One region of the Streptomyces sp. UF-297 genome, then DNA from elsewhere that is predicted to be linked to it. Evidence: riboswitches for the same ligand, from Rfam matches in the RefSeq annotation. Region 1 holds a riboswitch; each other region holds the start of a gene.
The links. Region 1 has a riboswitch for cyclic di-AMP ahead of AC4IJH_RS09195 (M23 family metallopeptidase). Riboswitches for the same ligand answer to the same signal wherever they lie in the genome.

Region 1 (7,124 bases):
CTTCTTCCGTACGTACTACGCGCCCAACAACGCCGTCCTCTCGGTCGTCGGCGACATCGACCCCGAGCAGACCCTGGCGTGGATCGAGAAGTACTTCGGCTCCATCCCCTCCCACGACGGCAAGCAGCCGCCGCGCGACGGCTCGCTGCCCGACGTCATCGGCCAGGAGCTGCGCGAGGTCGTCGAGGAAGAGGTGCCCTCGCGCGCCCTGATGGCCGCCTACCGCCTGCCCCAGGACGGCACCCGTGAGGCGGACGCCGCCGACCTGGCGCTGACCGTGCTCGGCGGCGGGGAGTCCTCCCGCCTCTACAACCGCCTGGTGCGCAGGGACCGCAGCGCGGTCGCGGCCGGCTTCGGCCTGCTGCGGCTGGCCGGCGCGCCCTCGCTGGGCTGGCTGGACGTGAAGACCTCCGGCGGCGTGGAGGTCCCCGACATCGAGCGGGCCGTGGACGAGGAGCTGGCCCGCTTCGCCGAGGAGGGCCCCAGCCCCGAGGAGATGGAGCGCGCACAGGCCCAGCTGGAGCGCGAGTGGCTGGACCGGCTGGCCACCGTCAGCGGCCGCGCCGACGAACTGTGCCGCTTCGCCGTGCTGTTCGGCGACCCGCAGCTCGCCCTGACCGCGGTCCAGCGCGTACTGGACATCACCCCGCAGGAGGTGCAGGAGGTCGCCAAGGCCCGGCTGCGCCCCGACAACCGCGCGGTGCTCGTGTACGAGCCGGTCGCCGGCGCCGGTGCGGACGCCGACGAGAACGACGACGAGGAGGCGGCGAAGTGAGCGACGCCGTGACCAGCACCATGACCTTCCACCCGCAGCCGCAGGCCGGCGCGCCCAAGCCGTGGGCCTTCCCGGCCCCCGAGCGCGGGCAGCTGCCCAACGGGCTGACCGTGCTGCGCAGCCACCGCCCCGGCCAGCAGGTCGTCGCCGTCGAGGTCAACCTCGTCGCGCCGCTGGACGCCGAGCCCGAGGGCCTGGACGGCGTCGCCACGATCATGGCGCGCGCCCTGTCCGAGGGCACCGACAAGCACGACGCCGAGGAGTTCGCCGCCGAGCTGGAGCGCTGCGGCGCCACCCTGGACGCGCACGCCGACCACCCCGGCCTGCGGGTCTCCCTGGAGGTGCCCGCCTCCCGCCTGGACAAGGCGCTGGGCCTGCTGGCCGACGCCCTGCGCGCCCCGGCCTTCGCGGACAGCGAGATCGAGCGCCTGGTGGGCAACCGCCTGGACGAGATCCCGCACGAGCTGGCCAACCCCGCCCGGCGCGCCGCGATGGCCCTGTCCAAGGAGCTCTTCGCGGCCACCTCCCGGATGTCCCGGCCCCGCCAGGGCACCCAGGAAACGGTCGAGCGCATCGACGCGGCCGCCGTACGCGCCTTCTACGAGGCCCATGTACGGCCCGCCACCGCGACCGCCGTGATCGTCGGCGACTTCACCGGCGTGGACGTGGACCAGGCCCTGGCGGACTCCCTCGGCGCCTGGACCGGCTCCACCGCCGAGCCCGTCGCGGCCACGCCCATCACCGCGGACGACACCGGCCGCGTGGTGATCGTGGACCGCCCCGGCGCCGTACAGACCCAGCTCCTGATCGGCCGTATCGGCGCCGACCGGCACGACCGCGTCTGGCCGGCCCAGGTGCTGGGCACGTACTGCCTGGGCGGCACGCTCACCTCCCGCCTGGACCGCGTCCTGCGCGAGGAGAAGGGCTACACCTACGGCGTGCGCGCCTTCGGGCAGGTGCTGCGCTCCTCTGGGGACGGCACGGGCGCCGCGATGCTGGCCATCAGCGGCTCGGTCGACACCGCCTCCACGGGCCCCGCGCTGGAGGACCTGTGGAAGGTGCTGCGGACCCTGGCGGCCGAGGGCCTGACCGACGCCGAGCGCGATGTGGCCGTGCAGAACCTCGTCGGGGTCGCCCCGCTGAAGTACGAGACCGCCGCCGCCGTCGCCGGGACGCTCGCCGACCAGGTCGAGCAGCACCTCCCGGACGACTTCCAGGCGCAGCTGTACGCACGGCTGGCGGAGACCGGCACGGTCGAGGCGACCGCCGCCGCCGTCAACGCCTTCCCCGTGGACCGGCTCGTCACGGTCCTGGTGGGCGACGCCTCCGAGATCGCCGAGCCCGTGCGGGCGCTGGGCATCGGCGAGGTGACGGTCGTCAGCAGCTGACGCCACCGCCGAGCGGACGCGGGGCCCGGGGTGCGAGCGCACTCCGGGCCCCGCGTTTGTCCCATTTGTTGGCGCTGGTTGCTTGTTGCCCATGTGGCGTACGGCACAAAGCACGGGTTCTGTTTGCCGATTGAAAGACGGGCCGTTTAGCGTCAATCCCGCTGTCCGTCAGATGTGAGCCGCACCCGCGGCGCCGGGCAGCCATCGCCGAGTCCCCGTACGGCGCGAGCCAGGGGAGCCGGGGACCCACCGTCCCCTGGGGTGAATCGGACTCCTTCCAGGAGGAGTTCGTAGGAGACCTTCCTGCTCCGAACCCGTCAGCTAACCCGGTAGGCGAGAAGGAAGGAAAGGACGAAGCCAGCACATGGCCTTCACCCGTGCCACCGGGAAGCACCGCCGTCCGAGCCGTACCGCTCGTACGACCCGCAACATCGCCGGCATAGCCACGCTCGCCGCCTCCGGCGTCGTCGCCTCCGTCGCCTCCCCGGCCATGGCCGCCACCGCGGACGACAGCGCCCAGGACACCGGCACCCTGAAGACCATCGTCATCAGCGACGAGATGGCCGACGTGGTCGCCGAGCAGGCCGACGCCCAGCGCGAGGCCGCCGAGGCCGACGCCGCCCGCGAGAAGATCGAGGCCGAGGCCGCCCAGCGCGCCGAGGAGGCCAAGCGCAAGGCCGAGGCGAAGGCCAAGCAGGAGCGCGAGGAGAAGGAGCGCGCCGCCCGTGAAGCGGAGCGCAAGCGCCTGCTCTCCTACAACGCGCCGATCGAGGGCTCCTACGTCTCCACCCAGTACAAGGCCTCCAGCGGCCTGTGGTCCTCCGGCAGCCACACCGGCATCGACTTCCACGCCGCCACCGGCACGTCCGTGCACGCGGTCGGCTCGGGCACCGTGGTCGAGGCCGGCCCGGGCGGTGCGTACGGCAACAACATCGTCATCAAGATGAACGACGGCACCTACACCCAGTACGGCCACCTGTCCTCCATCGGCGTCTCGGTCGGCCAGACCGTCACCCCGGGGCAGCAGATAGGCCTGTCGGGCGCCACCGGCAACGTCACCGGCCCGCACCTGCACTTCGAGGCCCGCACCGGCGCCGACTACGGCTCGGACATCGACCCCGTCGCGTACCTGCGCTCGCACGGCGTCAACATCTGAGGCGAACAGCCCCGGCGCATTTCGCGTCCTTCCCCCGACCCCGGCCGGCAGCCCTGCCCGCCGGGGTCGGGGCATTTCGGCGCCGCCGCGTCAGGCCGCCCTCTTCATGGCCAAAAAATATCCATGAATTCACCGGCCCCATGAAAAAGCCGGGCCCTTTCGAATAGAGTCTCAAATTGCCGTCGAGCGGCGGTGTTTCCACGGGATTACGGCGGAGGCGCGGACGATGCGAGGCTCGGTTCCCGGTGACAACGGTGCTGGCGTTCCGGGAGCGGCGAACGCCCCGGGAATTCCCGGGCACGCGGTGTGCGCGGCCATCCGCGACGACATCGTCCGCGGTGCCCTGGCGCCCGGCAGCCGCCTGATCGAGGAGCTGCTGGCCGGCCGCTACGGCGTCTCCCGCGTGCCCGTACGCGAGGCCCTGCGCACCCTGGAGTCCGAGGGCTTCGTCACCACCCGCCGGCACGCGGGCGCCGTGGTGGCCGAGCCCACCGAGCAGGAGGCGGCCGATCTGCTGGACGTGCGCGCCCTGTTGGAGCCGATGGGCGCGGCCCGCGCCGCCGCCCGCCGCACCGAGGCGCACCTGAAGGTGCTGCACGGCCTCGTACGCCTGGGCCGTGAGCGCGCCCGGCACGGCGGCCACGGGGCCGACCTGCGGCGCCTGGACGCCTGGTTCCACCAGACGCTGGCCCAGGCCTGCGGCAGTACGAGCCTGACGGCGCTGCTCACCCAGCTCCGCCGCAAGATCGACTGGATGTACACGGTGGACCCCGCCCGCCTCCCGCCCCCACCCGCCCAAGGAGGCGCCGCGCGCCGCGAATTTCTCGCAGCGCGCGAGGCGGAGTCCTGGCGCGAGCACGGGGCGCTGGTGGACGCGGTGACCCGCGGGGACGCGGAGCGGGCGCGGGCCCTGATGGCCGCGCACATCGAGCGCTCGCTGCCCGCCCACCGGCTGCGGCGGCCGGTGGCCCACGGCGCTGTGAGGGAGCCGAAACACCCCGTCAACACGGCGCGCGTCCGCACTTAACAATGCTGCCGTATACAACACGGAGGAATCGAGGAATTGCTGCGCCGTGCGCATTTTCGGCACGAAGCTTTTGCCGCACAGTGCTTTCGCCGTGCCGCGTTCCCGCACCATTCGGCGTGCCCGGAAGTGAATTCATCCGGCGCGGTGTGCAATGCGGTGTTCCGGTGTGTGCGGTGGGAAAACGAAGCGGCCCCGGCGCGGCTGCCGTGGTCCGGCTGCCGCGGCGGGGCCGCGCACGCTGAGGTCGAGAAGGGCTCAGACGGTCTCCGGGAGCTCCTCGAGGCCCTCGGCGACGAGCTTGGCCAGACGGTCGAGCGCGGCGTCGGCACCCTCGGCGTCCGAGGCCAGGACGATCTCCTCGCCACCCTGGGCGCCCAGGCCCAGGACCGCCAGCATGGAGGCGGCGTTGACCGGGTTGCCGTCGGCCTTGGCGATCGTCACGGGGACGCCGGAGGCGGTGGCCGCACGGACGAAGATCGAGGCGGGGCGGGCGTGCAGGCCCTCGGCCCAGCCGACATTGACGCGGCGCTCAGCCATGGTGGTGCCCTTCAAGTCGTTACGGTTGTCTAGACCAGTCTCTCATGCGGACGGGAGTGCTCCGGTAACCCGCTCGCCGTGATCCCGCCGACCCTGCGCCCTCCAGAGTGCCTGCCGCGCCCCTCGGTCGCATGCCGAGCCGCGGTACCCGGCGCAGCGGGCGGCGGCCGTGACGTACTGCGGCCCCGATGCGCCGCCGCACCGCCCCTCGCCGCCCCCGGCCCGTACGCTTGCCGCATGCAGACCCCGTCGGACCACGCCTACCCGACCCACTGGGAAGCCGACGTGGTGCTGCGTGACGGCGGCACCGCGCGCATCCGTCCCATCACCCCCGACGACGCGGGGCGCCTGGTCTCCTTCTACGAGCAGGTCTCCGACGAGTCGAAGTACTACCGCTTCTTCGCGCCCTACCCCCGCCTGTCCGACCGCGATGTGCACCGCTTCACCCACCACGACTACGTCGACCGGGTGGGCCTGGCGGCCACGGTGGGCGGCGAGTTCATCGCCACCGTCCGCTACGACCGCATCGACGAGCGCGGACTGCCCGCCAAGAGCCCCGGCGACGACCAGGCCGAGGTCGCCTTCCTCGTCCAGGACGCCCACCAGGGCCGCGGGGTGGCCTCCGCGCTGCTGGAGCACATCGCGGCCGTCGCCCGCGAGCGCGGCATCCGCCGCTTCGCCGCCGAGGTGCTGCCCGCCAACACCAAGATGATCAAGGTGTTCACGGACGCCGGCTACACCCAGAAGCGCACCTTCGAAGACGGCGTCGTCCGCCTGGAGTTCGGCCTGGAGCCCACCGAGCAGTCCATGGCCGTGATGCGCGGCCGGGAACAGCGCGCCGAGGCCCGCTCCGTCCAGCGCCTGCTCGCCCCCTCCTCCGTCGCCGTCATCGGCACCGGCCGCGCCCCCGGCGGCGTCGGCCGCACGGCCCTGCGCGGCCTGCTGGACTCCGGCTTCACCGGCCGGGTGTACGCGGTCAACCACGCCTTCCCCGAAGACACCGCCCGCCTGGACCCCGAGGGCGTCGAGGCCGTCCGCTCCGTCGGCGAGATCTCGGGCCCCGTCGACCTCGCGGTGATCGCGGTGCCCGCCGCCCACGTACCCGACGTCGTCCGCGACTGCGGCGAACACGGCGTCCAGGGCCTGCTCATCCTCTCCTCCGGATACGCCGAGGCAGGCCCGGAAGGCCGCGAGCGCCAGCGCGCCCTGCTGCAGCAGGCCCGCTCCTACGGCATGCGCCTGGTCGGCCCCAGCGCCTTCGGCCTGATCAACACCGCGCCCGCCGTCCGCCTCAACGCCTCCCTGGCCCCCCGGATGCCGGGCGCCGGGCGCATCGGCCTGTTCACCCAGTCCGGCGCCATCGGCATCGCCCTGCTCAGCGGCCTGGACCAGCGCGGCCCCGGCGATGGCGGCCTCGCCGGGATCTCGACCTTCGTCTCGGCGGGCAACCGCGCCGACGTCTCCGGCAACGACCTCCTGCAGTACTGGTACGAGGACCCGGCCACCGACGTCGCCATCCTCTACCTCGAATCCATCGGCAACCCCCGCAAGTTCACCCGCCTGGCCCGCCGCACCGCCGCCGTCAAGCCCGTCGTGGTCGCCAAGGGCGCCCGGCACAACGGCACCGCCCCGCCCGGCCACGCCGTCCCCACCACCCGCATCCCCGACAGCACGGTCGCCGCCCTGATGCGCCAGGCCGGCGTCATCCGCGTGGACACCGTCACCGAACTCATCGACGCCGGGCTGCTGCTGGCCTCCCAGCCGCTGCCCGCCGGCCCGCGCATCGCCATCCTCGGCAACTCCGAAGCCCTCGCCCTGCTCGCCTACGACGCCTGCCTGACCGACGGGCTGCGCCCGCTCACACCGCACGTCCTGCCCTCCTCGGCGAGCGAGGCGGACTTCCGTACGGCCCTGACCGAGGCCCTGGCGGGCAGCCACTGCGACGCCGTCGTCGTCACCGCCGTGCCCTGGGTGGGGGAGGAGAGGGCCCAGACCGCCGAGAGCGCGGCTCCCGGCGAAGGCGCGGCCCTGGCCGCAGCCCTGCGCCGGGCCGCCGCCGAGGCCCCCGGCAAGCCCGTGGTGGCCGCCCACCTGGCCATGGACGCCCTCGCCGCCGCCCTCGCGGCCCCCGCCGACGACGACAGCCCCCGCATCCCCGCCTACCCCGCCGCCGAGCGGGCGGTGCGCTCGCTGGCCGAGGCCGTGCGCTACGCCACCTGGCGTGGCCAGGCCGCCGAGCCC
Region 2 (7,124 bases), on a different contig from region 1:
GTGGAACGGGTCAGATAGAGCCGCTCGCGGGCGCGCGTGATGCCGACATAGGCCAGCCGGCGCTCCTCCTCCAGCTCCTTGGTCTGGCCCAGCGCGCGCATGTGCGGGAAGACGCCGTCCTCCATGCCGGTGAGGAAGACGACCGGGAACTCCAGGCCCTTGGCGGTGTGGAGGGTCATGAGCGTGATGACGCCGCTGCCCTCCTCGTCCTCGTCGGGGATCTGGTCGGAGTCGGCGACCAGGGCGACCTGCTCCAGGAAGTCGGCGAGGGTGCCGCCCGCCGCGGCGCCACCCGATTCCGCGGCGTCCCCGCCGCGGTCCTGCTCGAACTCCAGGGCCACGGCGGCGAGTTCCTGGAGGTTCTCGATCCGGGTCTCGTCCTGCGGGTCGGTGGAGGCCTGGAGCTCGGCGAGATAGCCCGTGCGCTCCAGCACCGCCTCCAGGACGGTGGCGGGCCCCGCGCCGGACTCGACGATGGTGCGCAGCTCCTCCATGAGGACGTTGAAGCGCTTGACGGCGTTGGCGGAGCGGGCCGCCATGCCGTACGCCTCGTCGACCCGGCGCAGCGCCTGCGGGAAGCTGATCTTCTCGCGCTGGGCGAGGGCGTCGATCATCGCCTCGGCGCGCTCGCCGATGCCGCGCTTGGGGACGTTGAGGATCCGGCGCATCGGGACGGTGTCCTCGGGGTTGGCCAGCACCCGCAGGTACGCCAGGATGTCGCGGACTTCCTTGCGCTCGTAGAAGCGCACACCGCCGACGACCTTGTAGGGCAGGCCGACGCGGATGAAGACCTCTTCGAAGACACGGGACTGGGCGTTGGTGCGGTAGAAGACCGCGACATCGCCCGCCTTGGCGTCCCCGGCGTCGGTGAGCCGGTCGATCTCGTCGGCGACGAACTGCGCCTCGTCGTGCTCGGTGTCGGCGACGTAGCCGGTGATGGACGGGCCCGCGCCGGCGTCCGTCCACAGGTTCTTCGGGCGGCGGTTCTCGTTGCGCTCGATGACGGCGTTGGCCGCGGACAGGATCGTCTGCGAGGAGCGGTAGTTCTGCTCCAGCAGGATCGTGGTGGCGTCCGGGTAGTCCTCCTCGAACTGGAGGATGTTGCGGATCGTGGCGCCGCGGAAGGCGTAGATGGACTGGTCGGCGTCGCCGACCACGCACAGTTCGGCGGCCGGGGTCTCGGGGGTGTCCGGGCCGACCAGTTCGCGTACGAGGGTGTACTGGGCGTGGTTGGTGTCCTGGTACTCGTCCACGAGGACGTGCCGGAAGCGGCGGCGGTAGTGCTCGGCGACATCGGGGAAGGCCTGCAGCAGGCTGACCGTGGTCATGATGATGTCGTCGAAGTCCAGGGCGTTGGCCTCGCGCAGCCGCGCCTGGTAGAGGGCGTACGCCTGCGCCAGGGTCTTCTCGAAGCCGTCGGCGGCCGTCCCGGCGAAGGTCTCCTCGTCGATGAGCTCGTTCTTGAGGTTGGAGATCTTCGCGCTGAAGGACTTGGGCGGGAAGCGCTTGGGGTCCAGATCCAGATCGCGGCAGACCAGGGCCATCAGGCGCTTGGAGTCGGCGGCGTCGTAGATCGAGAAGGAGGAGGTGAAGCCGAGCTTCTTGGACTCCCTGCGCAGGATGCGTACGCAGGCGCTGTGGAAGGTGGAGACCCACATGGCGCTCGCGCGCGGGCCGACCAGCTCCTCGACGCGCTCGCGCATCTCGCCCGCGGCCTTGTTGGTGAAGGTGATCGCGAGGATCTGGCCGGGGTGGACGCCGCGCGCGCCGAGCAGATGCGCGATGCGGTGGGTCAGCACCCGGGTCTTGCCGGAGCCGGCGCCGGCCACGATCAGCAGCGCGCCGCCGCTGTGCACCACGGCGGCCTTCTGCTGGTCGTTGAGGCCCTCCAGCAGCGCGGCGGGGTCGACGGCGGGCCGGGCCGCGCCGTCGCGGTAATACGTCTCCCGGTCCACGGGCGCGTCGAAAGCGCCCCCGAAGAGATCCGCCGGGATCTCCTCCTGGCTCGGACCACCCTCGTCCTCGGGAGGGGGCGGGGGTCCCTCGTCCTTGGGGTCGAGGTCCGCCAGGAAGCTGTCGTCAAAGAGGCTGCTCATCGCTCACCGAGTCTAGGCCGCCCCGGTGACAACCGGCTGCGGAGTCGGCGAACCGGCGTCCCGAACGCGACATCCCGGTCACCGTCGCGGCCGACCGCGCCAAGGTCACGAAAAGGTTTCGGGCATATCGAACATCAGCCTTCACAGGGGCCTCAGAAGTTGGCTAGCGTGCTCGCCCGGGCAGCCCGTCCCTCCGCGGTCGACAGCGTCCGCACGGGCCGCTCCCGCCGAGTCCGGCCCTGCCCCCACAGCATCCGGAGCCGGGGACCCACCATGCGCAACCGGGGCGAATCGGCCACCGTACGGAGCCTCGTACGGACCGTAGGGCACGCCTTCCGAGGGGCACACCCCCAGACCGCCCGAGCCCGACAGCTAACCCGGTAGGCGGTCCACGGAAGGAGTCGCCGGCCTTGGCGTCGCACCGCAAGCCGCGCACCCGAATACTCACCTCGTCCGGCAGCCGTACCGCCGCCGGGCTCACCACCGCCGCGCTGGCCTCCCTCACGCTGCTCTCCCAGACCGCGAACGCGGCCCCCGCCGAGCCGCGGCAGAGCATCGAGGAGGTCAAGGAGAAGGTCGACGGCCTCTACCGCCAGGCCGAGGTGGCCACGCAGCAGTACAACGGCGCCAAGGAGCGCACCGAGCAGCAGCGCCACAAGGTCGAGGGCCTGCTCGACGAGACGGCGCGGCGGACGCAGAAGATGAACGACGCCCGGCGGCAACTGGGCACCTTCGCCTCCGCCCAGTACCGCACCGGCGGGCTGAACCCCACGGCGCAGCTGATGCTCGCCAAGGACCCGCAGCAGTTCGCCGAGCGCAGCCACCTCATGGAGCGGCTGACCGGGCGGCAGCAGCAGGCCGTCGCGGACTATCAGGAGCAGCAGACGGCGGCCGCGCGCCGGCGCGCCGAGGCGACCCGCAGCCTGGAGAAGCTCCAGGAGTCCCAGAGAGCGCTGCGCGAGTCCAAGAAGTCCGTGCAGGACAAGCTGGCCGAGGCCCGGCAGCTGCTGTCGCGGCTGACCGCGCAGGAGAAGGCGCGGCTGGCGGAGCTGGAGCGCAAGAAGGAGGCCGAGGCCCGGCGCAAGGCCGAGGAACTGGCCCGCAAACAGGCCGAGGAGGCCCGCAAGGAGCGGGAGCGGCAGCAGGAGCGGGAGCGGCAGCAGGAGGGCAACGACGGCGGCCAGGGGCCGGGCCGGACGGACGGCGGCGGGTCGGGGCAGACCGACGGCGGCGGTTCCGGGCAGACGGACGGCTCGTACGCGGCCAAGGCCGAGAAGGCGATCGCCTTCGCCCGCGCCCAGATGGGCAAGCCCTACGTCTGGGGCGCCACCGGCCCCAACTCCTATGACTGCTCCGGCCTGACGCAGGCGGCGTGGAAGGCGGCGGGCGTGGATCTGCCGCGTACCACCTGGGACCAGGTCAAGGTGGGCCAGCGGGTGTCCACCAGCAGCCTCAAGCCCGGTGACCTGGTGTTCTTCTACAACGACATCAGCCATGTCGGGATGTACATCGGCGACGGCAAGATGATCCACGCGCCCAAGCCCGGCGCCAGCGTCCGCGTCGAGTCGATCTACTACATGCCGATCTACGGGAACGTACGGCCCGCGTGATACGGCCCGCGTGATACGGCCCCATGAACGACGAGTGCCCCGGACCGCTCAGCAGTCCGGGGCACTCGGCCGAAGTCAGGGGCGGGACCTCACGTCCACAGCACGGCGATGAAGATGTTGACGACCGTCAGCAGGCCCACGGCGCCGAAGAGCGGCTTGTCGATCTTCTCCTCGTCGCGCTTGACGTAGACCAGGGCCAGCACGACCACCAGTACGGCCAGCTTGATGCCGATCTTGATGTTGTTGACGGTGTGGTCCTGGGCCTGGTTGAGGCCGACCAGGGCGATGCCGGTCACCAGCATCGTCAGCGCGCCGTGCAGCATGGCGGGCGTGAAGCGGGCGGTACCCGCGCTCATCGCCTTCATCTGGGTCAGGAAGCCGCCGAGCAGCGAGGCGATGCCGATGATGTGCAGGCCGACGAAGACATGGGTTACTACGTCCATAGTGCGCGATCGTATCCGCCTCATAGCACCGCCCTCCCGGCGGGGCCGCAATGATCGGGACTTCGGTCAGCGCGTGGGCGCCACCGCCCTCATGCCGTAGGGCTCTTGGTCAATCGCCATCACCCGGCGATCGAAAGCGGGCAATGGCGGCCAACCGCGTCCTCACCCGTGACGGTCAGGTTTAGCGTCCTCGTCCAGGCGGTCGACTCCCCACCGTCGCCGGACTCCGCCCCGGCGGCCGTCGACCGCTTCGCCGAGAGGAAAGGCGGCGGCCCGCTCCCCCTGTTACGGGCCGCCGCCGGACCCACTCGGGGACCCACCTGGCCCGCCAGGGCCCGCACGGCCCGTAAGGGAAGGAAGTGACGGCCACCGTGGCGTCGCACCGCAAGCCCAAGCAGCAGCACCCGCTCACCGGCAACAGCGCTCGTACGGCCGTGACACTGGCCCTCGCGAGCGCCGCCACCGCCACCGCGTTCGACGGTGCGGCACACGCCGCGCCCGACCCGACCCCGTCCCAGGTCAAGGACGTCAAGAGCACCGTCGACCGGCTCTATCAGGAGGCCGAGGTCGCCACCGAGAAATACGACGGCGCCAAGGAGCAGGCCGACAAGGCCCGCGAGGACCTGGACCGGCTCCAGGAGGAGGCCGACCGCAGGACCGAGAAACTGAACTCCGCCAAGGCGGAACTGGGCAGCATGGCCGCCACGCAGTACCGTTCCGGCGGCGTGGACCCCACCGTCCGGCTCGTGCTGTCCGCCGACCCCGAGCACTACCTGGAGGGCGCCGCCGCCCTGGAGCGGGCGGGCAACCGCCAGGCCGCCGCCGTCAGCGAGTTCAGCCGCCGCGTGGAGGGCGTACAACAGCTGCGCGACCGGGCGAAGGCCAAGGTCACCGAGCTCAACGACACGCGCGCACAGCTGCGCAAGCACCGGGTCACCGTCGTGCGCAAGCTGGACGCCGCCGAGAAGCTGCTGGACCGGCTGACCGACGAGCAGCGGCGGCAGATCGAGAGCCAGGATGCCGAGGGGGCCCAGAAATCCCGGGCCGACCGCGACGCGGGCCGCGCGCGGCTGCGCGCCCCCAACGCCCGCGCCGCCGAGGCCATTTCGTTCGCCTACGGGGCGCTGGGCAAGCCGTACGTCTGGGGCGCCACCGGCCCCTCCGCGTACGACTGCTCGGGCCTCACCCAGGCCGCCTGGCGCGCCGCCGGGGTGTCCCTGCCGCGCACGACCTACACCCAGATCAACGCCGGCTCGCGCGTGGACCGCTCCCAACTCGCCCCGGGCGACCTGGTGTTCTTCTACTCCGGGGTCAGCCACGTCGGGATCTACATCGGCGGCGGGAACATGATCCACGCGCCACGGCCGGGGGCGCCGGTGCGGGTGGCCCCGATCGACATCATGCCGTTCGCGGGGGCGACCCGGCCGGCGTAGGCGCGGCGGGCCGGGCGGACCCGCCGCCCGGCCCCGGTCCCAGCCGCCCGGCCCCGGCTCGCGCCTCAGCTCACGGTCAGATCCCCGTCGGGAACGTCCTGGACCGTCACCACCGCGCGCGGGACGCCCAGCCCCTGGGCGACGGCCGCCGCGATGCCGTCGGGGTCGGGCTTCGTCGGGTACGGCACCTCCTCGCCCTCCCCGTAGCTCTCCACGGCCTTGGTCAGATAGCCGGGGTGCCAGGCGCCGACAGCCCCCTTGACCTCCACCGCGCGCACGTGCCGGGCGCCGACCCGCTCGCGCAGGGCGGGCAGGATCCGGTCGGAGCGGTACTCGCCGGGCACCTGGAACAGGCTGATGTGCGCGCCGACCAGGCCGCCGCCCTCCAGGCGCAGCGTCACCGTCAGGCAGCTGGTGACGCTCGGGTACAGCAGCGTGCCGCCCGGCCCCGCCTCGTCGACCTGGCCTTCGGTGATCCTGACCGGCTGGGCGGCGGTGACTCCTGCCGGTATCTGCCGCACCTCGGCGGCCTGCGCCACCGTCCCGGCAGCGAGCTGGAGGGCCAGCAGCCCGGCCAGGGGCAGAACGGCGCGGCGGGCGCAGGTGCGGGCGGTGGGGATACGTCGGGCGGGCAAGGCCCCTCCATCGGTTGCGGTGGGCGCGCGGGCGCGTCGGCGCTCCGGCGAGGACAGACCACCCTCGCACCCCGCGCCGCCGGCGCCGCCCCCGGGGGCCGTTCAGTACAGCGTCGAGGCGTCCGTGCCCACCGGGATCTCCAGGAGTGCGGGGCCCGCGCCGGCCGGGCGGGACAGCGCGCGCTCCAGCGCCCGGGGCAGCTCGGCCGCCTTGGCCACGCGGCTGGCCGGGCAGCCGAAGGAGGCCGCCAGCGCCGCGAAGTCCACGCCGCCGACCGCCGTACCGGGCACGTCCGGCAGGCCCATGCGGCGGCCCAGCGCCCGCACCGCCTCGTACCCGCCGTTGTCCAGCAGCACGAAGGTCACCGGGGCGCGGTAGCGGGCGGCGGACCACAGCGCCTGTACGGCATACAGCGCCGAGCCGTCGCCGATGACGCACACCACGTGCTCGCCGGGCCCGGCGGCCAGCGCGCGCCCCACGGCCAGCGGCAGGCCCCAGCCCAGCGAGCCGCTGCCGGTGGTCAGGAAGCCGTCGGGGCGGTCCACGGGCAGCCGGGCATGGAGCGCGTCGCGGTGGCTGGGCGCCTCCTCGACCAGCACGGCCCCGTCGGGGAAGCGCTCGCGCACGGCCTCCCGCAGCGCGTCCAGCACGTACTCCGGCGGCATGGGGTCCGCGGCGGCGACGGGCGCGGGACGGCGCCGCACCTCGGGGGCCGCGCGCCCCTCCCCCGCCGCGATCAGCCCGGTCAGGGTGCGCACCGCGCCGCGCAGGGTCGTCAGGATGCTCGTCCCGCACGGCAGCCACGCCGCCTGGCCGGGGTCGCAGTCCAGGTGGAACAGGCGCGTACCCGTCGCCAGAGGCGGCCCCTCGCTGTGCACGTGGTACGTGAACAGCGGGGCGCCCAGC
Region 3 (7,124 bases), on a different contig from region 1:
TGTAGGCGGAGTTGAGGCGGTTACGGGCCTCGGGGCGTACCGCGTAGACCAGGTTCTGGTTGCTGATGTGCACCGCCTGCACCGCCAGGTCCAGCACGATCACGCCCGCCAGGAGCGCGGCCAGCGACCACCAGCCGCCCGCCCCGCCCAGCGCCAGCAGCACCCAGGACCCCAGCAGCAGGAACGCTCCCGCGCCGGTGACCCGGTGCACCAGCCCGCGGTCCGCCAGCCGCCCGGCGGCGGAGGCCGACAGCGACCCGGCGGCGCCCACCAGGCCCAGCAGCCCGATCGCCGACTCCGACCAGCCGTAGGAGGGGCCCGACATCAAGAAGGCCATCGCCGTCCACAGCACGCTGAACGCCCCGAAGGACAGCGCGCCCAGCACGGCCCGCCACCGCAGCACCGGCTCGGTCGCGAACAGCGCCAGGGTGGAGCGGATCAGCGCCGGGTAGCGCAGCCCCACGGTGGTGCGCAGCGCCGGCAGCCGCCACCGCAGCAGCAGCGCCATCAGCAGCATCAGGCAGGCGTTGACCCAGTACACGGTGCGCCAGCCGCCGAGGTCGGCCAGCAGCCCGGCCGCCGTACGGGCCAGCAGGATGCCCAGCAGCAGCCCCGTCATGACCGTGCCCACCGTCCGGCCCCGCTCGGCCGGCGGCGCGAGGGTGGCCGCGTAGGGCACCACGACCTGGGCGGCCACCGAGGCGAGCCCGGTCAGGGCGGTGCCGGTCAGCAGCAGCGCCGCGTTGGGCGCGCTGGCCGTGACGGTCAGGAAGACGGCGGTCGCCGCGCACAGCCCGACCGCCAGGCGCCGCCGCTCCACCAGGTCGCCCAGCGGTACGAGCAGCAGCAGCCCGAGCCCGTACCCGACCTGGGCGACGGTCACCACCAGCGCCGCCACGGACGCGCTCATCCCCAGGTCGCGGCCGATCGTGTCCAGCAGCGGCTGGGCGAAGTAGTTGCCGGCCACGGACAGACCGGTGGCCACCGACATCAGCAGCAGCGTGCCGCGGCCGAGCCCCGGTGTCCGCTCCGGTTCGTGCCCGCCATCCATGCGATGCCCTCCCTCGGGGTGCCCGCCGTCCCGTGACGGTGGATCGTCTCCAGCCTCGGTCCACCGCGTCGATGAGTCCAACGCATAGTTGTCATCTCATTCATCGTGAATCGAGATCAATGCCGCATAGGATCGGGCGATGGAGCTCCAGCAGATGCGCTACGTCGTCGCGGTCGCCGAGACCGGCGGCTTCACCCGCGCCGCCGAGCGCTGCCATGTGGTGCAGTCCGCGCTCAGCCATCAGATCGCCCGCCTGGAGAAGGAGCTGGGCGCGCGCCTCTTCGACCGTACGAGCCGCAGTGTGCGGCTGACCGCGGCGGGCGAGGCGTTCGTCCCCGTCGCGCGGCAGGCGCTGCAGGCGGCCGAGCGGGCCCGCGCCGAGGTGGAGGCGGCCGCCGGCGAGGTGCGCGGCCGGCTGGCGGTCGGCGCCATCACCACCGTCGCCGCCGTGGACCTGGCCAAGGAGCTGGGCGACTTCCACGCCCGCTACCCCCAGGTGCGCATCAGCCTGCGTACCGACATGAGCGAGGGCCTGATCGAGGGGGTCCGGCAGGGCACCCTGGACGTGGCCTTCGTCGGCCTGGTGCCGGGCATGCGCGTCAGCGGGGTGCGCGAGCACGAACTGGCCCGCGGGGAGCTGGTGGCCGTGGTCCCGCCGGGCCACCCGCTCGCCGGGCAGGAGACCACCGGCCTGCGCCGCCTGGCCCAGGAGACCTTCGTGGACTTCACGGCGGGCTCGGCCGCGCACCGCCAGCGCGAGGAGGCCTTCCGCGCCGCCGGGCTGCACGCCGAGGTGGCCTTCGAGGTGACCACCGTGGAGTTCCTGGCCAAGCTGGTGCGCGCGGGCCTGGGCATCGGCATGGTGCCGCAGGCCTTCGCCTCGGAGCTGACCGGGCTGCACATCCTGCGCGTACGCGACGCCCCCGTACGCACCGAGCGCCTGATCTGGCACCGCCTGGGCCCCTCCCCGCCCGCCGCGGCCTTCCTCGAAGGGCTGGGGGTGGACCCGGGCGGCAAGGGGGAGCGGGCGGACCCGGGCGGCGGGCCGCGCGCGGACGGTTAACGTCGAGGGGTGCACCAGCAGAGCCCTTCCGCCCCCGCCGCCTGTCCCGAGCTGTTCACCTGGGAGTTCGCCGCCGACCCGTACCCGGCCTACGCCTGGCTGCGCGAGCACGCGCCCGTCCACCGTACGAAGCTGCCCAGCGGGGTGGAGGCCTGGCTGGTGACGCGGTACGCGGACGCCCGCCAGGCGCTCGCCGACGCCCGGCTGTCCAAGAACCCGGTGCACCACAGCGAGGCCGCGCACGGCAAGGGCAAGGTCGGCATCCCCGGCGAGCGCAGCGCCAACCTGATGACGCACCTGCTCAACATCGACCCGCCGGACCACACCCGGCTGCGCCGCCTGGTCTCCAAGGCGTTCACCCCGCGCCGGGTGGCCCAGTTCGCGCCCCGGGTGCAGCAGCTCACCGACGAGCTGATCGACGGCTTCTGCGAGAAGGGGGAGGCCGACCTCATCCACGAGTTCGCCTTCCCGCTCCCCATCTACGCGATCTGCGACATGCTCGGCGTCCCCGCCGAGGACCAGGACGACTTCCGGGACTGGGCGGGGATGATGATCCGGCACGGCGGCGGGCCGCGCGGCGGGGTGGCCCGCTCGGTGAAGAAGATGCGGACGTATCTGGCCGAGCTGATCCACCGCAAGCGCGCCGAACCCGGCGACGACCTGATCTCCGGCCTGATCAAGGCCTCCGACCACGGCGAGCACCTCACCGAGAACGAGGCCGCCGCGATGGCCTTCATCCTCCTGTTCGCCGGCTTCGAGACCACCGTCAACCTGATCGGGAACGGCACGTACGCGCTGCTGCGCAACCCCGGCCAGCGCGAGCGGCTGCAGCGGGCCCTGGCGGCGGGCGATCAGGCGCTGCTGGCCACCGGCATCGAGGAACTGCTGCGCTACGACGGCCCGGTGGAGCTGGCCACCTGGCGGTTCGCCACCCAGGACCTGACGCTGGGCGGGCAGCGCATCGCCGAGGGCGACCCGGTGCTGGTCGTGCTGGCCGCCGCCGACCGCGACCCCGAGCGCTTCACCGCGCCCGACACCCTGGACCTGTCCCGCCGCGACAACCAGCACCTCGGGTACGGGCACGGCATCCACTACTGCCTGGGCGCGCCGCTGGCCCGCCTGGAAGGACAGACGGCGCTGGCGACGCTGCTGACCCGGCTACCCGATATCCGACTTGCCGCACAACCGGATGATTTGCGCTGGCGGGGCGGCCTCATCATGCGGGGGCTGCGGGCCCTCCCGGTGGAGTTCACTCCCCCTCAGAAGTGACGGGTCGTCAGCGGCGTGACCTTTGCGTGATCTCCACTACACCGGCTTGAGACCGTCACGGCCCGCCGCTACCGTCAGCCAACTGAGGGCCTGCGCCCGAACCCCGGCCGGGCGCGCGCCACCCGGCACGCACGCTCGCCGCGTTGCCGAAATGCCCTAGTAGCTCCGCTACGAGGACATCCCGGCGCCTTGCGATCGCACGCACCAGAGGGCGCACGCTGATCCGACCGGGGTGCAGACGCAGGCTCTGGCGCCTGCGCCCGAACCCGGCACAGGTTCGGGCGCGGCCTCCGACAACTCAACCGCCGCTCGAAAGGCAACCGCATGCGCTCCGGGAACGGACGACACCGCCGCCCCCGTCAAGCTCCGGCCATCTTCGTCACGGCGGGAGTGACCGGCGCGGGCATCGCCCTGCCGCTGTTCGCGGCGAGCGGCGCCCAGGCCGCCGACACCGCGACCTGGGACCGCGTGGCCCAGTGTGAGAGCGGCGGCGTGTGGAGCGCCGCCGGCAACGGCTTCTACGGCGGGCTCGGGCTGACCCTGAAGAAGTGGGAGCAGTACGGCGGCACCGCGTACGCCGCGCGCCCCGACCTGGCCAGCCGCTCCCAGCAGATAGCCGTGGCCGAGACGATCCTGGCCCACGAGGGGCCGGGCGCCTGGTCGAGCTGCGCCGCGGGCGCCGGGCTGGTCAAGGGCGGAAAGGGGCCGGAGGTCGACCCGGGCGGCACGCACACGCCCGCGCCCTCGACGCCGTCCCCTTCTTCCCCCTCTTCCCCTTCCTCTCCTTCTCCCTCCCCTTCCCCTTCTTCCCCCGGTGGGCCGGGGGAGCCGGGTGAGTCGGGCAGCACCGGCAGGACCGGCGGGTCCACAGGCTCCGAGGGCCGCGGCGGCCAGGACGGCGCCGGTCGGGACTCCGGTTCCGGTTCCGGCTCCGAGTCCGGTTCCGGTTCGGGTTCCACCGACCCCGGTACGGACCCGAGCGCTCCCGCCACCCCGTCCCCCGACCCGTCCCCCACGCAGACCGACCCCGCCACCCCGCCGCCCGCCAAGGGCAAGCACCGCGGCGACGCGGACCCGCGCGAGGACACCGGCGCGGGCCGCGACACGGACCGCGGCACGGGCCGGCACGCGGGCGGGGACGGCCGTACGGGCGAGCAGGGCCGCACGGGAGAGGGGCGCGGCGGCGACGGGGGCGGCCGCTCCGGCGGCGGCGAGCGGCACCCCTCGCGCGGCGGTGACGCCGGGCGCGGCGGGGCGGGCTCCGAAGGCGGCTACACCGTACGGTCCGGTGACAGCCTGTCGGCCATCGCAGCGGCCCATGAGGTGCCCGGAGGCTGGCCCGCGCTCTACGCGGCGAACGAATCGGTCATCGGCTCCGATCCCGACCTCATTCACCCAGGTCAGAGCCTCGATCTGGACCCCGGATCAAGGTAGTTAGAGGCCCTTTGCCCGTTTTGGCGAAAGTGAGACATGGGTCTCGTTCGGTGCTGGCGTGTCCCGCGCGTCCGTTGTTTCCAAACCGCGCCCGACCTGCGGAAATGTGAGCATCCTGTGATCAAAAGCTGTCAACTGGCCTCAGAAGTAGGGGTTTGAACAGGCCGGGTGTTCCTGTTTACGGTCATCACCGCTCGCCAAAGCGGGCCCTTGGATCACACGCCTAATCCTGCCGGTGATCCGAGGCAGTCGACGCGCAAGCGCCGAAGGCAGGAGCGGGGGACCCAGGTAAGTGCCGGTCCGACCGGCTTGGGGTGAAGCCGTGTGTGAAGCACACACGGCCGGGCAACTCACACGGCCCGAACCCGACAGCTCACCTCGTAGGCGTCGGTGAGGAAACGAACCATGCTTTCTGCCAAGGGCAAGCACCGTCGTCCGTCCAAGGCCGTCCGCGTCGCCACGCTGGCCGGCGTCGCCGGTGCCGCTGTGGCCGTGCCGCTGATGGGCGCCACTTCCGCCAACGCCGCTTCGGTCTCCACCTGGGAGAAGGTCGCCCAGTGCGAGTCCGGCAACAACTGGTCGATCAACACCGGTAACGGCTACTACGGCGGCCTGCAGTTCTCCAAGTCCAGCTGGCTCGCCGCGGGCGGTGGCAAGTACGCCCCGACCGCCAACCTGGCCTCCAAGAGCCAGCAGATAGCCGTCGCCGAGCGCCTGCTCCAGATCCAGGGCCCGGGTGCCTGGGCCTGCGCCCCCGGCACCGGTCTGTCGAAGGGTGGCCCCAAGGCCAACGTCGACGCCTCCGGCAGCTCCGCCAAGAGCTACACCGCGCCGAAGAAGCAGAAGGCCGCCCCGCAGCCGCAGCGCCACGTCGAGAAGCAGGCCCCCAAGGCCAAGACCCCGGCCCCGGCCCCGACGACCCAGGCCGCGCCGAAGAAGTCGACCGGCAAGGGCAACTACACCGTCAAGTCCGGTGACACCCTCTCCAAGATCGCGGCTGCCCACGGCACCAACTGGAAGAAGATCTACGAGAACAACAAGTCCGTCATCGGCGGCAACCCGAACCTGATCTTCCCGGGCCAGAGCCTCAACGTCTGAGACCTCTGAGGCGCCCTGGCGCCACCCCCGTCCCCGTCCCCCGACGGAGACTCCACGGGCCCCGAAATTTCCGGAGATCCGCGCGCACGGCGGTGTGTACGGACCCGGAACCGGGGCACCCGAGGATCCGGGAAACCGCTCTTCCCGCGAGACAACCCCGCCCGACGCGTACCTCCCCCGAACGCGTCGAGGCGGGGTTTCTCCGTTGCCGGGGCCGGGCCCTGCCGCCCCCGCACCTGGTCGTCACCCAGCGGCTACCGGATATTTCTCCGTTCAGCGAACAATGCACCCATCCATCCCGTGAACAGGGCCTTTGGCCCTGTTTTCGTCCCACGGGCCGGGCGGTGGGCGAGCGAAGCCGCCGCAGGCCGTTAGGCTCGTGCTGCAGAACTTCAGACACCCATGAAGGAGACAACGTGCCGTCCATCGACGTCGTCGTAGCTCGCGAGATTCTCGACTCGCGAGGCAATCCCACGGTCGAGGTCGAGGTCGGCCTCGACGACGGCAGCACGGGCCGTGCCGCCGTTCCGTCCGGCGCCTCCACCGGTGCCTTCGAGGCCATCGAACTCCGCGACGGCGACCCCAACCGCTACGGCGGCAAGGGCGTCGAGAAGGCCGTCCTGGCCGTCATCGAGCAGATCGGCCCGGAGCTGGTCGGCTACGACGCCACCGAGCAGCGCCTGATCGACCAGGCCATGTTCGACCTGGACGCCACCGACAACAAGGGCTCGCTGGGCGCCAACGCCATCCTGGGCGTCTCCCTGGCCGTGGCGCACGCCGCCTCCGAGGCCAGCGACCTGCCGCTGTTCCGCTACCTGGGCGGCCCCAACGCGCACGTCCTGCCCGTCCCGATGATGAACATCCTCAACGGTGGGTCGCACGCCGACTCCAACGTGGACATCCAGGAGTTCATGATCGCCCCGATCGGCGCGGAGTCCTTCTCCGAGGCGCTGCGCTGGGGCACCGAGGTCTACCACACCCTCAAGAAGGTCCTGAAGGCCAAGGGCCTGGCCACCGGCCTGGGCGACGAGGGCGGCTTCGCCCCCAACCTCGGCTCCAACCGCGAGGCCCTGGACCTGATCCTGGAGGCCATCAAGGAAGCCGGTTACGCCCCCGGCCAGGACATCGCGCTCGCGCTGGACGTCGCCGCCTCCGAGTTCTACAAGGACGGCAAGTACCTCTTCGAGGGCAAGGAGCGCTCCGCCGCCG
Region 4 (7,124 bases), on a different contig from region 1:
GTGGCTGCTACGGGGATTGTTGGTGGGTACGGGGTTGCTCGGGTGACCAAGAAGCGGCCGTTGGGGGGTGTGGCGTTGGCTGCGGCGGGGGCTGTGGCGGCGCGGGGGTGGCAGAAGAGTGCGGGGAATGCTGCGGCGGCTGCGTTGAGTGGCGTGTATGTGGCGGGTTTTGCCGGGTCGCATCCGTTGGCGAAGAAGATCGGGGCTTGGCCCTCGGTGATTGCGGTGGCGGGGGTTGTTGCCGCGACGTCATGGGTGGTTGCCGACCGTCGGGCCTGACACGTACGCAAGAGACGTGCGCGATACGTACGCGCGAGGGCGGCCGGATACCGATGGGTGTCCGGCCGCCCTCGTACGTGGGTGACGCCTTACGCGGAAGCCTCCGTGAGGAGGGCGAGGTCCGCGGAGGTGAGATTCAGGTCGAAGAGGGCCAGCAGGGCCGGGAGTTGGGTGGTGGTGCGGGCGCTGGCCAGGGGGGCGGCGACGGTGGGCTGGGCCGCGAGCCAGGCGAGGGCGACGGTGGAGAGTTCGGCGTTGTGGGCGGCGGCGACCGTGTCGAGGGCGGTCAGGACGCGGCGGCCGCGGTCGGTGGCGAGGTACTCGGCGGCCGTGGAGGAACGGGCGCTGTCCACGGAGGAGCCGGGGCGGTACTTGCCGGTGAGGAAGCCGGAGGCCAGGGCGTAGTAAGGGACGGTGGCGAGGTCGTGGCGGGCGGCCACGTCGGCCAGTTCGCCCTCGTAGGTGTCGCGGGAGACCAGGTTGTAGTGGGGCTGGAGGGCGACGTAGCGGGCGATGCCCTCGCGCAAGGAGAAGTCCAGGGCCTCCGAAAGACGGGCCGCGGAGATGTTGGAGGCGGCGATCTCACGGACCTTGCCGGCCTTGACGAGGTCGTCGAGGGCGGTGAGGAACTCCTCCACGGGGACGGACTCGTCGTCGTAGTGGGTGTAGTAGAGGTCGATGTAGTCGGTGCGCAGGCGGGTGAGGGACTCGTCCACCGCGGACTTGATGGTGGCGGCGGACAGGCCCTTGTGGTCGGGGAGCGCGCCGACCTTGGTGGCGATGACGACATCGGAGCGGTTGCCGCGCGAGGCGAGCCAGTTGCCGATGACGGTCTCGGACTCGCCGCCCTTGTTGCCGTCCACCCAGTACGAGTACGCGTCGGCGGTGTCGATGAAGTTGCCGCCGCCGGCGACGTAGGCGTCCAGTACGGCGAAGGACTCCGCCTCGTCCGCGGTCCAGCCGAAGACGTTGCCGCCGAGGGCGAGAGGGGAGACGGAGAGGGAGCCGATGGACCTGGGGGTGGGAGTCGGAGCCGGAGTGGTCGTCGCGGTCTGCTTACTCGTAGCCATGCCTTTGTTCAGCGAGGGGTGGGAGGGGTTTATTCCATTCCGTCGGAGCGCGCCCCAACAGGACATCGGTGAGCGCCGGTGAGCGCCGGTAAGCGCCGGTAAGCGCCGGTAAGCGCCGGTAAGCGCCGACGAGCGTCAGATGCCGATGCCGTGGCTGCGCATCCACGGTGCCGGGTCGACCGGTGCGCCGCCGCCCGGACGGATCTCCAGGTGGAGGTGCGGCCCGGTGACATTGCCCGTGGCACCGACGCGGCCGATCACATCGCCGGTGGCGACCTTCCCGGAGACGCGGACCATGGACGACAGATGGCAGTACCAGACCTCGGTGCCGTCCTGAAGGGTGAGCACGATGCGGTAGCCGTACGCGCCGGCCCAGCCCGCCTGCGTGATCGTGCCGGAGTGCAGTGCCTTGACGGGGGTGCCGGTCGGGGCGGCGAAGTCCTGTCCCGTGTGGTTGGCCGACCAGCGGTCGCCGGCCTGGCCGAAGCTCGCGGTCAGGGTGTACGAGGTGAGCGGGAGCGTGTAGCTCTTGGCCAGTTCGGCCAGGCGCTCGGCCTCGGCCTTCTTGCGGGCGGCGGCCGCCGCCTTCCGCTCGGCCTCGCGCTGGGCCTCCTTCTTGGCGGCCTCCTCGGCGGCAGCGGCCTTCTCCGCCTTGCGCTGCTTGTCGGCCGCCTCCTGCTCGGCCCGGCGCACGGCCGCCTGCTGCGCCGCCTCGCGCTCCTCCTGTGCGGCGGCGTCCTGCTGCCGTTCGGCCTGCTGCATGATGCGCGAGAGGAGGGCCGTACTGGCGTCGTGTCCCTGCGCCGCGGCCTCCGGGGAGACGCCCGGCTGGACGACCTGGCCGGAGGACGAAGAGGAACCAGAGGACGAAGAGGAACCGGAGGACAAAGAAGAACCGGAGGGCGAAGAAGGGGAGGAATCCGAAGCTTCCGGAGCATCGTCGGATATCAGGTCGCCGATGCCGGGCAGCGACTCCGCGTCCGGGAGCTTGGCCGCCATGGTGTCGGCGAGGCCGCCCAGGTCGGGCATGGATATCGGCACCGGCGGCTTGTCCTCGGCGGTGGCCATGCCGCTCGCGCCGACCGCCGCGATGACGCCGACGCCCAGGACCGTGCCGCTGCGGGCGAGTCCGCTGTTGCGCTGCTTGCCGACCCGGTGTCTGCCGCGTACGGGGCGTACGGACTCCTCGGTGGGGTTCCACTCCTCCCACGGGCCGTCCCCGGCGCCGGGAGCGCCGGCGTGGTCATCGGCGCCGCCGACGGCGAAAGGAGTGGCGGCGATGGTCGCCATGACCGCGGTGGACGCAGGATCCGAGAGGTCGGCGGGGCCGGTGGCACCGGCGGCGCGGGGCTCGAAGCCGTACGCGGACGAAGGCTCGGGGGCGGGCCTGTTGGACGCCACGGGGGCGCACTCCTTTCCTTCCTTCTCACCTACCGGGTTAGCTGTCGGGCTCGGAGCAGGAAGGTCTCCTACGGGCGGCCTCTGGTGGGAGAGGCGTCCGATTCACCCCAGGGTGGTGGTTCCCCGGTTCCCTCGGCACGGCTGGCGACGCAATGGTGGACGATGCGGCGGCTGATGGCGCGGGGACGCGGGACAGCAGTCGCGCATGGTGCACCTGATGCAGTTGGCAATCGCGCGTACGGGATTCGGCGTAGGCGCACGGTGCCGCCTCTTGCGACGGCTGGGACGACCGCGCTCCGTTATCGGACAGTAATAGACGGCGCGGTCGGATACCAAGCGTTCCCCGGAATCGGCCGCAGGTTTGGCAGGCATTTATGCTCCCAATACATCGCATACATGGGTGAGTTGGGGCGCGCATCCCAAACGATCTTCCCCGGATTGTGCACCAGTCGTTACGCGGAGGGGTGTATGGCAGTTACGGATCGTGAGGGCAGTAACGTCTGATCATGGTCGTCAACAGTGCGCAGGCAGTGGCGGATCGGTACCGGGACTTCTCCCGGCAGCAGGCGAGGGGGCAGTCCGAGGCGTACGAGGAGCTGACCGACCGGATCAGCCGGGACCAGGAGCTGTGCGATCTGCTCTCCGCCACGCTCCCCGACGGCAACAAGCAGCAGCCCAACCTCCTGCTCGCCGCGGTCCGTTACCTCGACGGCCCGCACGCCGAGCAGGGCCCGCGCGGCGAGGCCGCCTACCGGGGCTGGCGCGAGTGGACCGTACGCCACTGGGACGCCGTGCGCGAGGTGATGCTGCGGCGCTCCACCCAGACCAACGAGCCCGCGCGCTGCGCCACGCTCCTGCCGCTGCTGGCCCAACTCCCCCAGCCGCTCGCGCTGATCGAGGTCGGCGCCTCGGCCGGGCTGTGCCTGCACCCGGACCGCTACCGCTACCGCTACGACGACCGGCCGGAGTTCGGCGCGGCGGGCAGCCCCGCGGTCTTCCCCTGCCGTACGAGCCCGGGCACGCCCGTCCCCGACCGGCTCCCCGAGATCGTCTGGCGCGCGGGCATCGACCTCGATCCGCTGGACACCTCCGACCCCGAGGACGTGCGCTGGCTCCAGGCGCTGATCTGGCCGGGCGCGACGGACCTGCGGCGGCAGCGGCAGCTGGCGGCCATCGAGGCGGTACGCGCCACGGAAGCCGTACGGTCCGCGCGGGCCCCCCTCCTGGTACGCGGCGACCTCCTCGACGAGCTGCCCGCGCTCGCCGCCCAGGCCCCGCCCGAGGCGACGCTCGTCGTCTTCCACACCTCCGTGCTGACCTACCTGCCGCTGGAGCGCCGCGAGGAGTTCGCCCGGCTCGTACGGTCGCTGTTCGCGCGGCGGCCCGGGCACTGGATCTCCAACGAGCACCACAGCGTGCTGCCCTGGATCGCGGCCCCGCGCCCCGCGGAGGAGGGCCTGCTCACGCTCTCGCTCGACGAGCGGCCCGTGGCCCATACGGCACAGCACGGGCAGAGCATCCACTGGCTGCCCTGAGGCTGCGCCGCTGGCTGCCCTGCAGCGCCGCCCGGCATCAGACCTGCCGTGACGACCGCCCCTCCCCCTCAGACCGGCAGCGGCCGCCGCACCGCCAGCAGCGCCATGTCGTCCGCCGACTCCCCGCCGGTATGCCCGGCGACATCCGCCACCAGCGCGTCCAGCAGCGCCTCCGGGTCGGGGAAGCGGCGGCCGCGCAGGCGGACCAGGGGGTCGTAGAAGGTGCCCGTACAGTCGCGGGCCTCGGTGACGCCGTCCGTGAAGAGCAGCAGGGTGGCGCCCGCGGGGAAGGGCGTCTCCTCCGCCCGGTCCGGCCAGCCGGCCACCTCGCTCAGGCCCAGCGGCAGGGCGGGCTCGGCCGGTTCGAGGGCGGTCAGCCCGCCGTCCGCGCGCAGCAGCAGCGGCGCGGGGTGGCCGCGGTTCAGGACGCGCAGCGCGGCCCCCTCGTCGGCGGGGATCTCCGCCAGTACGGCCGTGGTGAAGCCCTCGAACTGGTCCAGCCCCTCGCGCCGGCCCCCCTCCCGCTGCAGCGCCCGCTCCAGCCGGGAGGCCACCGCCTCCAAGGTGGCCTCCTGCTCGGCCGCCTCCCGGAAGGCCCCGATGACGATCACCGCGGCCTCCACCGCCTCAAGTCCCTTGCCCCGTACGTCCCCGACGATCAGCCGGACGCCGTGCGGGGTGTCCTGCACCGCGTACAGATCGCCGCCGATACGGGCGTCCGCCTGCGCGGCCACATAGCGGGCGGCGACCGCGAGGCCCGCGATGCTCTCGGCGGGGGTCGGCAGTACGGCCCGCTGGGCGGCCTCGGCGATATCGCGTACGGAGGCGAGCTGGGCGTCGCTGAGGCGTACGACCCGGTTGATGCCCACGGCCAGGACGGCGACGACGAGGACGGTGACGGCCTCGGTGATGGACTCGTAGCTGTTGTGCCTGCCGTGGTAGACGAGCACCCAGTACTCCGACATCACGCAGACGAAGGCGATGGCCACGGTCGTACGCAGCGAGTACAGCGGGGCGGCCACCAAAGGGGCGGCGGAGAAGAAGGGCGCGGCCGTGTACTGGGGCGGCGTCGACAGGTCGAAGCTGAGGCCCGCGATGAGCAGGAGCGCGGGGAGCCAGCGGGCCATGCGGCGGCCGAAGGGGGACATACGGTCCCGCCGTGCGCGCCGCTCGCGGTCGCCCGCACGGCCGCCCGTACCGCCTCGCCGCATCCGCACCGGCCTCTTTCCCACTCCCGCGGGCCCGTCCTGACGAACCCCGCCGCTCACCGGCACCTCGCCTCCCAAGGCTTTCCGGTGGCGGCCCGGGCGGCGAATCGGCTTGGGCCGTACGGGTCATGCGGGGCGGGCCGCAGCGGCGGCGGGCCGCTTCAGCCGGCCGCCGACGCCCGCCGGTGCTGGGCTGCCTTGGCGCGGTTGCCGCACACCGCCATCTGGCACCAACGGCGCCTGCGGCCCACGGACTTGTCCACGAAGCGGGCGCTGCAGTTCACGCCGTCGCAGATGCGGAGCCGGGCGCGGGCGTCGGTGCCCAGCAGTTCGGCGGCGTCGGCCGCGATCCGGCACAGCGCGCCGTGCGCGTCCGCCGGCGCGGTCCCGGCCCGGAGTACGGGAGTGCCGTCCACCGCCTCCAGGCGCGGCGGGTACGCGGCCGCCCGCGCGAGCCAGGAGTTGATGACCGGCAGCGCGCTCTCGTCCACCCCCTCGTCGGGGACCACGACGGCCCGGATGCCCGCGTCGACGGCCTCCCGCAGCTCCTTCGCCCGCTCCAGGAGCGCGCCGTCCACGGCGGGGCGCTCCGCCGCAGCGGTGTCCGGCAGGACCTCGGCGGCGACGAGCCATGCGGCGAGGTCCTCGGGCCGGCGCAGCAGCTCGTTCCCCTGCGCGAACCGCATCTTGCGGGTGTTGACGAAGTCGACGCTGAGGCGGCCTCCGTACCAGACCCAGCCCTGCTCCTGATCCACTTCCTCCGGCATAACCCCATGATAGGTTACGTCGCCTCGTAACCACATGACCGGTTACCTACCGAGAGGGAAGCCGCGATGCCGCACGCATCAACCGCCCGCGCGGATGCCGCCGGGCCCGCCGATCTCCCCGAAGCCGGGCCCACGGACCGCCCCGGCGCCGCCGCGGCGCCCCGCCCGGCCACCGGCTCCACAGCCCGCATATGGCTGCTGGCCCTCGGCATGTTCGCGATCGGCACGGACCTGTTCATCGTGTCGGGGCTGCTGCCCGCGCTGGGCGGGGAGCTGCGCCTGTCGACGGCGGCGGCCGGCCAGACCGTCACCGTCTTCGCGATCACCTACGCCGTGGCCGCCCCGCTGCTGGCCGGCGTCACCGCGCGCTGGGACCGCCGCACCCTGCTGATCGCCGTCCTGCTCGTCTTCACGGCGGGCAACGCGCTCTCCGCCCTCGCGCCGGACTTCGCCGTCCTGCTGGCCAGCCGGGTGATCGCGGGCCTGGCCGCCGCCCTGTACGCCTCCACCGCGTCCGCGGTCGCCGCCCGGATCACCGCGCCCGAGCGGCGGGGCCGGGCGCTGGCCGTCGTGTACGCGGGCATGACCACCGCGATCGCCGTGGGCGTCCCGCTGGGCAACGCCATCGGCTCGCTCGCCTCCTGGCGCTGGGCCTTCGGCTTCGTCGCCGCCCTCGCGCTGGTCACCGCCCTGTGCCTGTGGGCCAGCGTCCCCGCGCTCCCGGGCGCCAGCGGCGCCGGCGTACGCGAGCGCCTGGCCGCCGTACGCATCCGCCGCGCCCCCACCGCGCTGCTGACCACCGTCCTGTGGATCGTCGCCACCTTCGTCGTCTACACCTATCTGGGCACGCTCCTGGACACCGTC

Region 2: linked by a shared signal. The riboswitch ahead of AC4IJH_RS04555 (C40 family peptidase) and the one ahead of AC4IJH_RS09195 (M23 family metallopeptidase) in region 1 are both predicted to bind cyclic di-AMP.
Region 3: linked by a shared signal. The riboswitch ahead of AC4IJH_RS23805 (transglycosylase family protein) and the one ahead of AC4IJH_RS09195 (M23 family metallopeptidase) in region 1 are both predicted to bind cyclic di-AMP.
Region 4: linked by a shared signal. The riboswitch ahead of AC4IJH_RS41715 (M23 family metallopeptidase) and the one ahead of AC4IJH_RS09195 (M23 family metallopeptidase) in region 1 are both predicted to bind cyclic di-AMP.

What each region holds. Positions count from the first base shown of each region.
Region 1 covers NZ_JBSIBZ010000011.1:15,391-22,514, forward strand. The annotation lists gene AC4IJH_RS09185 (M16 family metallopeptidase) at 1-775, shown strand, start outside; gene AC4IJH_RS09190 (M16 family metallopeptidase) at 796-2,163, shown strand; cyclic di-AMP (ydaO/yuaA leader) riboswitch at 2,359-2,514, shown strand; gene AC4IJH_RS09195 (M23 family metallopeptidase) at 2,528-3,319, shown strand; gene AC4IJH_RS09200 (GntR family transcriptional regulator) at 3,624-4,346, shown strand; gene AC4IJH_RS09205 (HPr family phosphocarrier protein) at 4,602-4,883, opposite strand; gene AC4IJH_RS09210 (bifunctional acetate--CoA ligase family protein/GNAT family N-acetyltransferase) at 5,121-7,124, shown strand, end outside.
Region 2 covers NZ_JBSIBZ010000004.1:151,547-158,670, reverse strand. The annotation lists gene pcrA (DNA helicase PcrA) at 1-2,096, opposite strand, end outside; cyclic di-AMP (ydaO/yuaA leader) riboswitch at 2,312-2,498, shown strand; gene AC4IJH_RS04555 (C40 family peptidase) at 2,507-3,706, shown strand; gene AC4IJH_RS04550 (hypothetical protein) at 3,796-4,149, opposite strand; gene AC4IJH_RS04545 (C40 family peptidase) at 4,521-5,582, shown strand; gene AC4IJH_RS04540 (hypothetical protein) at 5,648-6,217, opposite strand; gene mdlC (benzoylformate decarboxylase) at 6,320-7,124, opposite strand, start outside.
Region 3 covers NZ_JBSIBZ010000044.1:9,366-16,489, forward strand. The annotation lists gene AC4IJH_RS23785 (MFS transporter) at 1-1,051, opposite strand, end outside; gene AC4IJH_RS23790 (LysR family transcriptional regulator) at 1,191-2,114, shown strand; gene AC4IJH_RS23795 (cytochrome P450 family protein) at 2,124-3,383, shown strand; gene AC4IJH_RS23800 (LysM peptidoglycan-binding domain-containing protein) at 3,708-4,817, shown strand; cyclic di-AMP (ydaO/yuaA leader) riboswitch at 5,069-5,219, shown strand; gene AC4IJH_RS23805 (transglycosylase family protein) at 5,223-5,915, shown strand; gene eno (phosphopyruvate hydratase) at 6,332-7,124, shown strand, end outside.
Region 4 covers NZ_JBSIBZ010000146.1:2,076-9,199, reverse strand. The annotation lists gene AC4IJH_RS41725 (hypothetical protein) at 1-279, shown strand, start outside; gene AC4IJH_RS41720 (aldo/keto reductase) at 369-1,349, opposite strand; gene AC4IJH_RS41715 (M23 family metallopeptidase) at 1,485-2,750, opposite strand; cyclic di-AMP (ydaO/yuaA leader) riboswitch at 2,762-2,907, opposite strand; gene AC4IJH_RS41710 (DUF2332 domain-containing protein) at 3,257-4,285, shown strand; gene AC4IJH_RS41705 (PP2C family protein-serine/threonine phosphatase) at 4,354-5,433, opposite strand; gene AC4IJH_RS41700 (CGNR zinc finger domain-containing protein) at 5,655-6,260, opposite strand; gene AC4IJH_RS41695 (MFS transporter) at 6,327-7,124, shown strand, end outside.